Regions from separate parts of the Pseudoneobacillus rhizolycopersici genome, predicted to be linked through region 2. Evidence: predicted binding sites of a transcription regulator. Region 2 holds the regulator's gene; the other holds the start of a gene.
The links. Region 2 encodes Rex, which represses fermentation and respiration genes when NADH is low (regulators of the CRP and FNR family bind a similar motif). Its sites were predicted from a motif close to TTGTGAAATATTTCACAA; they were not measured.

Region 1: ACX9YW_RS06305 (AtpZ/AtpI family protein) is a predicted target of Rex. The motif match lies at 2,751-2,768, and genes of this name have one in related genera.

The regions. Positions count from the first base shown of each region.
Region 1 covers NZ_JBTOOE010000004.1:116,313-120,939, reverse strand. Annotated here, with positions in the region: gene ACX9YW_RS06310 (S8 family serine peptidase) at 268-2,538, shown strand; gene ACX9YW_RS06305 (AtpZ/AtpI family protein) at 2,933-3,151, shown strand; gene ACX9YW_RS06300 (ATP synthase subunit I) at 3,158-3,532, shown strand; gene atpB (F0F1 ATP synthase subunit A) at 3,556-4,266, shown strand; gene atpE (F0F1 ATP synthase subunit C) at 4,314-4,526, shown strand.
Region 2 covers NZ_JBTOOE010000029.1:35,114-39,740, forward strand. Annotated here, with positions in the region: gene groL (chaperonin GroEL) at 1-936, opposite strand, end outside; gene groES (co-chaperone GroES) at 974-1,258, opposite strand; gene ACX9YW_RS20605 (CPBP family intramembrane glutamic endopeptidase) at 1,553-2,287, shown strand; gene ACX9YW_RS20610 (YdiK family protein) at 2,300-2,500, shown strand; gene ACX9YW_RS20615 (redox-sensing transcriptional repressor Rex) at 2,525-3,187, opposite strand; gene moaC (cyclic pyranopterin monophosphate synthase MoaC) at 3,234-3,728, opposite strand; gene ACX9YW_RS20625 (ABC-F family ATP-binding cassette domain-containing protein) at 3,871-4,627, shown strand, end outside.

The sequences.
Region 1 (4,627 bases), on a different contig from region 2:
GCAACGGGCGTCGGTGGTACGCTCGATACACTTTGGTGTGAATCGACTAGGTAATTCGGTCCTGAATTGTGACAGATTTGTGAAAAAGTTTGATATTTGGTTAAAACCGTTTGATATTTGCCTAAAAGAGTTTGATATTCACTCCAAAAAGTTTGATATCCGCCCAAAATCGTTCGATATCCAATCTTCAGCCTACAAAAATCCTTTCAACTTGCATACTCCACCCTCTCGAATCACAAACTGAAGGAAAAAAGAGGGGGATTTCACTTGAAACGGGCACTATTTTTAACAGCACTCCTCATTTTCGCAACCCAAACGACCACTGATGGTGAAAAACGGCTGACACATCCGCCGATACCGCAAGAAAAGGAGGAAGTGGCGATTATTTTATTAAAAAATGGCCAGTCAGCCACAGAAATATTGAAATCTCACCCAAAATTGCAGTTCAGATACAGATTCACTGAAGTCCTAAATGGCTTTTCAGTCAAAGGCTCACCACAAGAAATCGAAAAACTATGGAGCCAGCACCAACATCAAATCATAGAAGTTTCCCAAGTGCAAACCTATCAGGTAGAATCAGCACCCGAATCAGCCGTACAACCGTTTCAAAAAGAGCGTCACCAAAATTTCAAGCTTATCGGCACGGATCAGGCTCGAGGCTTGTTCGACGCACAAAATCGGCGCTTAACCGGAAGGGGCGTTACAATTGGTGTGATTGATACCGGGCTTGACCACCAACACCCAGACATAGCCGAAAATTATCTTGGCGGACACGACCTCGTCGACAACGACAAGGATCCCATGGAAACGATGGCGAGCCAAGGGCAGCCGACCTTGCACGGTACTCATGTTGCCGGGGTCATTGCCGCCAATGGGAAAATGAAGGGCGTCGCACCGGAAGCGAAAATCCGTGCCTACAGAGCACTTGGTCCGGGTGGTAGCGGTACAACTGAGCAGGTGCTCGCGGCAATTGAGAAGGCGGCCAAAGACAAGGTCGATATCGTCAATCTTTCGCTCGGCAATTCGATTAACGGACCAGATCTACCAATCAGCATGGCACTAAACAAGCTCACGGAAAAAGGCATCGTTGCTGTTACATCCTCGGGTAATTCGGGCCCAGACAAATGGACGGTTGGCTCACCCGGGACAGCCTCGAAAGCGATATCAGTTGGAGCTTCTACTCCTATTCTGAAAATTCCGTATATATTAATAGAAGGAAGTCGGCAAAAAATTCGACTCGAGCCAATGGTTGGGGCTGAAAAATGGGTGAAAGACCGCTCGCAGCTACTTGCTTTTGGCGGTATCGGCAAGCCCAACGAGCTTACCAACGTCAAGGGGAAAATTGCGCTCGTCGAACGGGGGCAACTAACGTTTACCGAAAAAGCGATCAACGCGCAGAAAGCCGGGGCAGTTGGCTTGATTATTTTTAATAATACGAGCGGAGAGTTTATTGGGAATCTCCAGTTTGATGTGGGCTTGCCGGTCGCGTCGATTTCAAAAAAAGATGGTCAGATGTTAAAGAGCCAGTTGGATAACGGCCACAGCCTGATCCGAATGATAGAAGAAACAGAGCAGGATGTGCTTGCCGACTTTAGCTCTAGGGGACCAGTCACGCGCACATGGGAAATCAAACCGGACATTCTAGCACCTGGGGTGGCAATTCAGAGCACGGTGCCGGGTGGGTATTTGTCGCTCCAAGGCACGAGCATGGCGGCGCCGCATGTCGCGGGGGTAGCGGCGTTAATGAAACAGGCCCATCCCGATTGGACACCAGTGCAAATAAAAGCGGCGCTCATGAATTATGCGCTACCGCTTGAAACGGCAAACGGTACTCCCTACCGTACATACGAGCAAGGGGCGGGGCGCTTGCGGATTGTCGAGGCGATTCAAGCCGAATCACTTGTCCAGCCAAGTTCTTTGCAGTTTGGTAAATTTCAGCTGAAAGACCGCAATCACACCCATCTGGCGAAACTGTCGTTTAAAAACGTAAGCCATAAAACAATCAAGTACTCGTTTGACATACCAAACAAGGTTAGGGGCATGAATTGGCGATTGCCGCTCAGTTTTTCGCTGGGGCCAAACGAAGAACGTTCGGTTCCAATCGAACTCGAAGTCGACCCGACTCAGTTTACCGACGAGAAGATTCAAGATGGCTTCCTAAATATTGAGGCAGGCTCGAAAACGATTAAACTTCCGTATATTTATGTGCTCGAGGAGCCGGATTATCCGCGGGTGATGGGGTTTGAAATGGCGCGCGGTGATAAGGCAGGGGTCATGCGTTACCAGGTGTACTTGCCGGGTGGGGCCGAGGAGTTTGGCATTGCGGTCTTTTCGCCAGATGATTATCGTTTCATTGGCTATCTCGATTGGGCACGAAATGTGAAAAAGGGCATGCTGGAAAAAGAAATCACTTTAGACAAACTGCCAAACAGCGGCACATATATCCTAAAAGTCTTCGCCAAAAAAGCAGGACAAGAAGACATGGAAGAGCGAATCATCGAAATTCAAAAAGAAGAAAAGGAAATGTTATTGAAATGAATTTACAAAAATTAGTAGGTTGGTGACAGGCACCAAAGAGGAGGCACCAAAGAGTGCTCCAAAAAAAGCACCAAAACAAGCACCAAAACAAGCACCAAAACAAGCACCACCAGAAACGTTTCTGAAATAAAATTTACAAAAACTTTACAATTGAAACTGGTAGTTTTGGTATAGGGAAATAGTATTTGGTTGGGAAATAGTCTATGTCTACATTGTGAACTTTTTCACGGCAAATGGATTGACATTGACATTTCCCTATTGTATGCTTACTTAGGGCGTAAAATGTTAGGGTTTTCATATCCTGTGCAACCATATTTCCCACGTTTGCATAATCATTATCTATAGTTACCTCAAAGCCCATTTTCTCATTTTTTTTTGGTTAGGGTGTGTGGAGATGAAGTCAAACAATCGCCGCCCATATAAAGCGATGGTCCTGATGTCCGCAATTACCGCTCAGCTAGTTGGTTCGATTCTATTTGGCATATTTGCCGGTAGGTGGCTGGATCGGCAATTTGCTACGGAGCCTCTTTTTTTAATTATTGGGCTTATGCTGGGACTAGGTACCGGGATTTATGCCATGCTTCGATTAATTCAACAATTTTCGGGAGATTAACAGACCATGCCAGAATTTAAGGCAATGTATGCCCGCGGACGCAGGTACATATTTTTACTTTTAGCGGTTTATGTTCTCGGCTGGGGTTACACCGATCATAAAGCCGTCTTTTTAGGGCTTATTTTTGGAACAAGCCTAAGCCTGTTTAATTATTGGTTGATGGTTCGGTATTACGGAAAATTCGAGAATGCCATTTTACAAGGGAGAAAGGTCCGTTCACTCGGGACATTTTCACGTTTGGCCACTGGAGCAGTGGCAGTGATTGTCGTGCTAGAGTATCCGGAAAACCTTAATCTCGTCAGTACAGTGTTGGGATTAATGACATCCTATATCGTCATTATGATAGATTTTTTTAAACAATCTTTTCATTTACGTAAATAGCGCACGAAGAGAGGTGAATACTGTTGCATCACGGAGCTTATCTAAAGGAATATTTTGGCTTAACTTTTAATCTAGGGAACGTTTTGATGATTACAGTGGCTAGTTTAATTGTTTTTATCATCGCCGTTCTTGCAACTCGTAACCTGTCGATGAAACCAACGGGTATCCAGAACTTTTTTGAATGGGTGATGGATTTCGTCAAAGGGATCATCAATAGTACGATGGATTGGAAAACAGGTGGAAGATTCCATATTTTAGGGATTACCTTATTGATGTACATCTTTGTATCAAACATGTTAGGTCTTCCGTTTTCAATCACAATTGATGGGAATTTATTGTGGAAATCACCAACAGCCGACCCAGCTATTACATTAACGTTAGCGACCATGGTTGTCGGACTCTCCCATTTCTATGCCATCAAGATGAAGGGATTTGCTGAATACAGCAAGGATTTCTTCAGGCCGATGTGGTTCATGTTCCCATTAAAAATCATCGAAGAATTTGCAAACACTTTAACATTAGGTCTCCGTCTTTACGGAAACATTTTTGCCGGAGAAATTCTCCTTACCCTCTTAGCAGGAAGTCTTGCAACTGGAGTAGGCGGACATTTAGCGGCAGCACTGCCAACGTTAGTATGGCAAGGATTCTCAATCTTTGTCGGCGCCATTCAAGCTTTCATTTTCACGATGTTAACAATGGTATATTTGGCCCATAAAGTGAGCCAGGACCATTAATATAAAAAATAAAATTATTTTTATACATTTTAAGGAGGAAAATAGTAATGGGTCTTTTAGCAGCAGCAATTGCAATCGGTTTAGCCGCACTAGGTGCAGGTATTGGTAACGGTCTTATCGTTTCTAAAACAGTTGAAGGTATCGCTCGTCAACCAGAAGCTCGCGGTATGCTTCAAACTACAATGTTCATCGGGGTTGCGTTAGTTGAGGCGATTCCTATCATCGCGGTTGTTATCGCGTTCATGGTTCAAGGTCAATAATAACGTTTAACATGGCGAAGTAAATTCCATTCCATGAGAACCTTCGCCATTGCTTTATGTCTTTTTATAAAAATTGTCACTGTTCATATATTGCCCGAGTT
Region 2 (4,627 bases):
GATTGTTGCAGACTTAAGGTCACGGCCTAATTCTTCAGTGATGACTTCACCGCCAGTTAATGCAGCGATATCTTCAAGCATTGCTTTACGACGGTCACCAAATCCAGGAGCTTTAACCGCTACTGCATTGAATGTTCCACGAAGCTTGTTCACTACTAATGTAGATAATGCTTCACCTTCGATATCTTCAGCAACCAATAATAATGGCTTACCTTGTTGAACTACTTGTTCTAACACTGGTAAAATTTCTTGAATGCTAGCAATCTTTTTATCCGTAATTAAGATGTATGGATTGTCTAATACAGCTTCCATTTTCTCTGTGTTTGTTACCATGTAAGCAGAAACGTATCCACGGTCAAATTGCATACCTTCTACCACATCTAACTCAGTTGTGAAGCCTTTAGATTCTTCGATTGTGATAACGCCATCGTTTCCAACGCGCTCCATTGCTTCAGCGATTAATTGACCTACTTCAGCATTGTCAGCAGAAATAGCTGCTACTTGAGCGATTGATTCTTTGTTTTCGATTGGCTTAGAGATTGATCTTAATTCTTCAACAGCTGTTGCAACTGCTTTTTCCATTCCTTTGCGGATACCCATTGGGTTTGCACCTGCAGTTACGTTCTTTAAGCCTTCGCGAATCATTGCCTGAGCTAGAACAGTTGCAGTGGTTGTTCCGTCACCCGCTACATCATTTGTTTTGCTAGCTACTTCAGCAACTAATTTTGCACCCATGTTTTCGAATGCATCTTCTAATTCGATTTCTTTCGCAATGGTTACACCGTCGTTCGTGATAAGTGGAGAACCATATTTCTTTTCAAGAACTACGTTGCGTCCTTTTGGTCCAAGAGTTACTTTTACTGTATCTGCAAGCGCATCGACTCCGCGAAGCATTGCGCGACGTGCATCTTCACTAAATTTAATTTCTTTAGCCATTAGTAAAACCTCCCTGAAATTTTTGATTTATAAAAGATTAACCTACGATAGCAAGAATGTCGTTTTCACGAATGATTAGATATTCAGTACCTTGGTACTTCACTTCTGTACCAGCGTATTTTGAGAAGATAATGCGGTCACCGACAGAAACCTCTAACGCTACGCGCTCACCATTATCAAGTACGCGGCCTGTACCTACTGCGATAACCTTTGCTTCTGATGGCTTTTCTTTCGCAGAATCAGGTAATACGATACCGCTTGCAGTTTTTTCTTCAGTTTCAACAAGCTCGATGACAATGCGATCTCCTAGTGGCTTTAACATGAAAAATAACCTCCTCAATTTTTATGTAGTTTTTATTATTAGCACTCGAGCACATTGAGTGCTAACACAATTTTTATATTAATGAATCTTGATTTATTTTGCAAGTATCATGCATAAAATTTTTATCCATTTTATATCGACTAAATTTGACAAGATTTGGCGATTTACCCACAACTCTATTAGTATAATCATTCGCTTATTCTTTTATTCCGCAAATCAAGTAGCTTTATTTGATACTAACCTTGTTTTAAGAGTAAAATATGAAGTAAGAAGTAGTTAAAGGAGTATGAGCGTTTGAAACGAGAATATTGGTTGATTATGATAGTTTATATAGCCATGCAATTATCGGGTGCTTTAGTGGGTGCCTTTTATGCTATTGCCGAAATGATGTTCGGACCAAATCTTGCCTTTTCAGAAAGAGAAATGGTTTATTATTGGTTGGTCGCTAGTTTCTCCCTTGCTACAGTTATCGTTTTATTCCTATTGCGAAAAGAAATGCGTGAATTATTTCATGCAAGATCGCCACTTTTTTCTAACAACGCACTTCCTTGGGCGATTATCGGGATATTCTTGGCCTTTTTTGCTCAAACATTCGCTGCCAGTATCGAAAATATACTTGGAATCGAAATGGGCTCAGAAAACACCAAACAAATCATTCGAATTATTGAAGCCTTCCCTGCGATGATTTTTGTCAGTTCAGTGCTTGGGCCAATTCTGGAAGAAATTATTTTTCGCAAAATTATTTTCGGGACACTTCATAAAAGGTTAAACTTTTTCTTATCGGCCTTAATCAGTTCGGTTATCTTTGCGTTAGCCCATATGGAACTTGAACATATATTGCTATATTCAGCAATGGGATTCACGTTTGCGTTTTTATATGTGAGAACACAAAAGATTTGGGTGCCCATATTTGCCCATGTAATGATGAATACGGCTGTTGTACTGCTTCAGTCGGTTTATAAAGATGAAATTGAAAAAATGATTCAAGATGCTGAAAAAGCGCAAAGCTTTATCAGCCTGTTGTTCTAATTGGAGGTTCAAATGAGACAAACACCTATCTTTTCCGGTTTTCTATATTTATTATTAGGAGTTTTATTTACCTACTTTGCCATCAATAATGTCAAAGAGGAAGGCTGGGGATTTTTCTCCTATCTGTTAATCATTTTAGCTACCTTTGACTTAGGGGCCGGTTTAAAAATGATTGCCATTCATTTTAAAATAAAAGCATCAACGAAAAAATGAGTCCAATCACTGGACTCATTTTTTCTACTCTTCATCTAACTCTGTCTCATCGGTTGAGTAATGTTTTAAAAAGTAAATTAACGATTGCAACTCTACAGCTAAGTCAATATGGTGCACACGAATCGAACTTGGTACATTTAAACGAGCAGGGGTAAAATTTAATATCCCTTTGACATTTGCTTGTACAAGTCTATCTGTAATACTTTGAGCAACAGGTGCTGGTACGGTTAAAATAGCTACCTGTATGCCGGCTTCGACAATTTTTGCCTCTAAATCATTCATATTGTGAACGAGGATTTCACCGATAGGTTTGCCTACTTTACCCTCATCGACATCAAAAGCCATTTCAATTTTGGTGTTATTGTTTTTCAAGAAATTATAATGTAAAAAAGCTGTACCTAAATTCCCAACACCGATTAAGGCAACCTTTGTAAGCTCATCCTGATCCAATGTCTTCCGGAAAAATGTTAATAAATAATTGACATTATAACCGTAGCCCTTTTTCCCCAAAGCTCCAAAATAAGAAAAATCCCGGCGAATCGTTGCTGAATCGACTTTTACTGCCTCACTAAGCTCAGCTGAAGAAACGCGCTGTTTACCCGAGGAATATAAATTTTTCAAAAATCGATAGTACAGTGGCAGTCGTTTTGCCGTTGCTTGCGGTATTTTTAATATCTCATTACTCATAAACCATCCCATCCCCTACCTTGATGATTTTTCTACTGCTGTTATTTTATTCTATATGGCCAATTCTTTTAAAATCACCATTTTTTCCACCGGTTTTTTCTACAAGGTATGTTGGACCAATCACCATACCTTTATCAACTGCCTTACACATATCATAAACGGTTAGTGAACAAACAGATGCAGCTGTTAACGCTTCCATCTCCACTCCGGTATTCCCTTTTGTTTTTACGGTAGCCTGTATATGTAAAATGTAAACATCATCCTGTGGTTCCCATGAAAAGCTGATATCAATTCCCGTTAAAGGAATTGGGTGGCACATCGGAATGATTTCCCAGGTTTTTTTTCCGGCCATTACAGCCGCTACTTGGGCAACCGCCAGTACATCACCTTTTTTCATCATCTGATTCGTTATTTTTTCATAGATTTCTTGGTTTAAGCGAATGCTTGAGCGTGCGATTGCTGTTCTTGTTGTTTCAGGCTTATCGCTGACATCGACCATCTTCGCTCTGCCCTCTTCATTAAAATGAGTAAAATCTGACATACGGACTCCTCCCCACTAAATATCATACACTATTTTTTGGTATCTGTATTGAGTTGTTTGTATGAATCTTCACATATTTACTATTATTGCCGATAAAAGGCGTTTAAGATACACTTGAGATAGAAAAACAGAGGTGAACCAAATGATTTTATTACAGGTCAATCAACTAGCCAAATATTTTGGCGCAGATATGATTTTATCGAATATAAAGCTAGAGATTCAAACGCGCGACCGCATCGCCCTTGTCGGCCGGAATGGCGCAGGTAAATCAACCTTACTGAAAATTATCTCAGGACAAATGAGCTATGATTCTGGCGATATTATTAAACCGAAAGAAGTAACGATCGGTTACCTCGCTCAAAACACTGGTCTTGAATCAAAGCTATCGATTTGGGAGGAGATGCTCACTGTCTTTGAATCCCTACAACGGATGGAAAAAGAACTGAGAGAGTTAGAAGAAAAAATGTCTAGCCCTGCTATTTTGGAAGATTCTAATCAATATGAACGTGTGTTAAAGGAGTATGATCATCTTCAGGTAACGTTTAAGGACTTAGGTGGTTATCAGTACGAAGCTGACATTCGCTCCGTTTTACACGGACTTAATTTTCACACCTTCGACTATACAACGAAAATTGCCACTTTAAGCGGTGGTCAAAAAACACGGCTAGCCCTTGGTAAGCTTCTATTAACCAAGCCTGATATTTTAATATTGGACGAGCCTACCAACCATTTAGATATCGAAACCCTTTCTTGGCTCGAGCAGTATTTACAAACCTATGATGGGGCCATTTTAATCGTATCACATGACCGTTATTTTTTAGATAAAGTTGTCACTCAAGTCTATGAAATGTCGAGAAATCAAATTCAAAAGTTTCTTGGAAATTACTCTTCCTATTTGG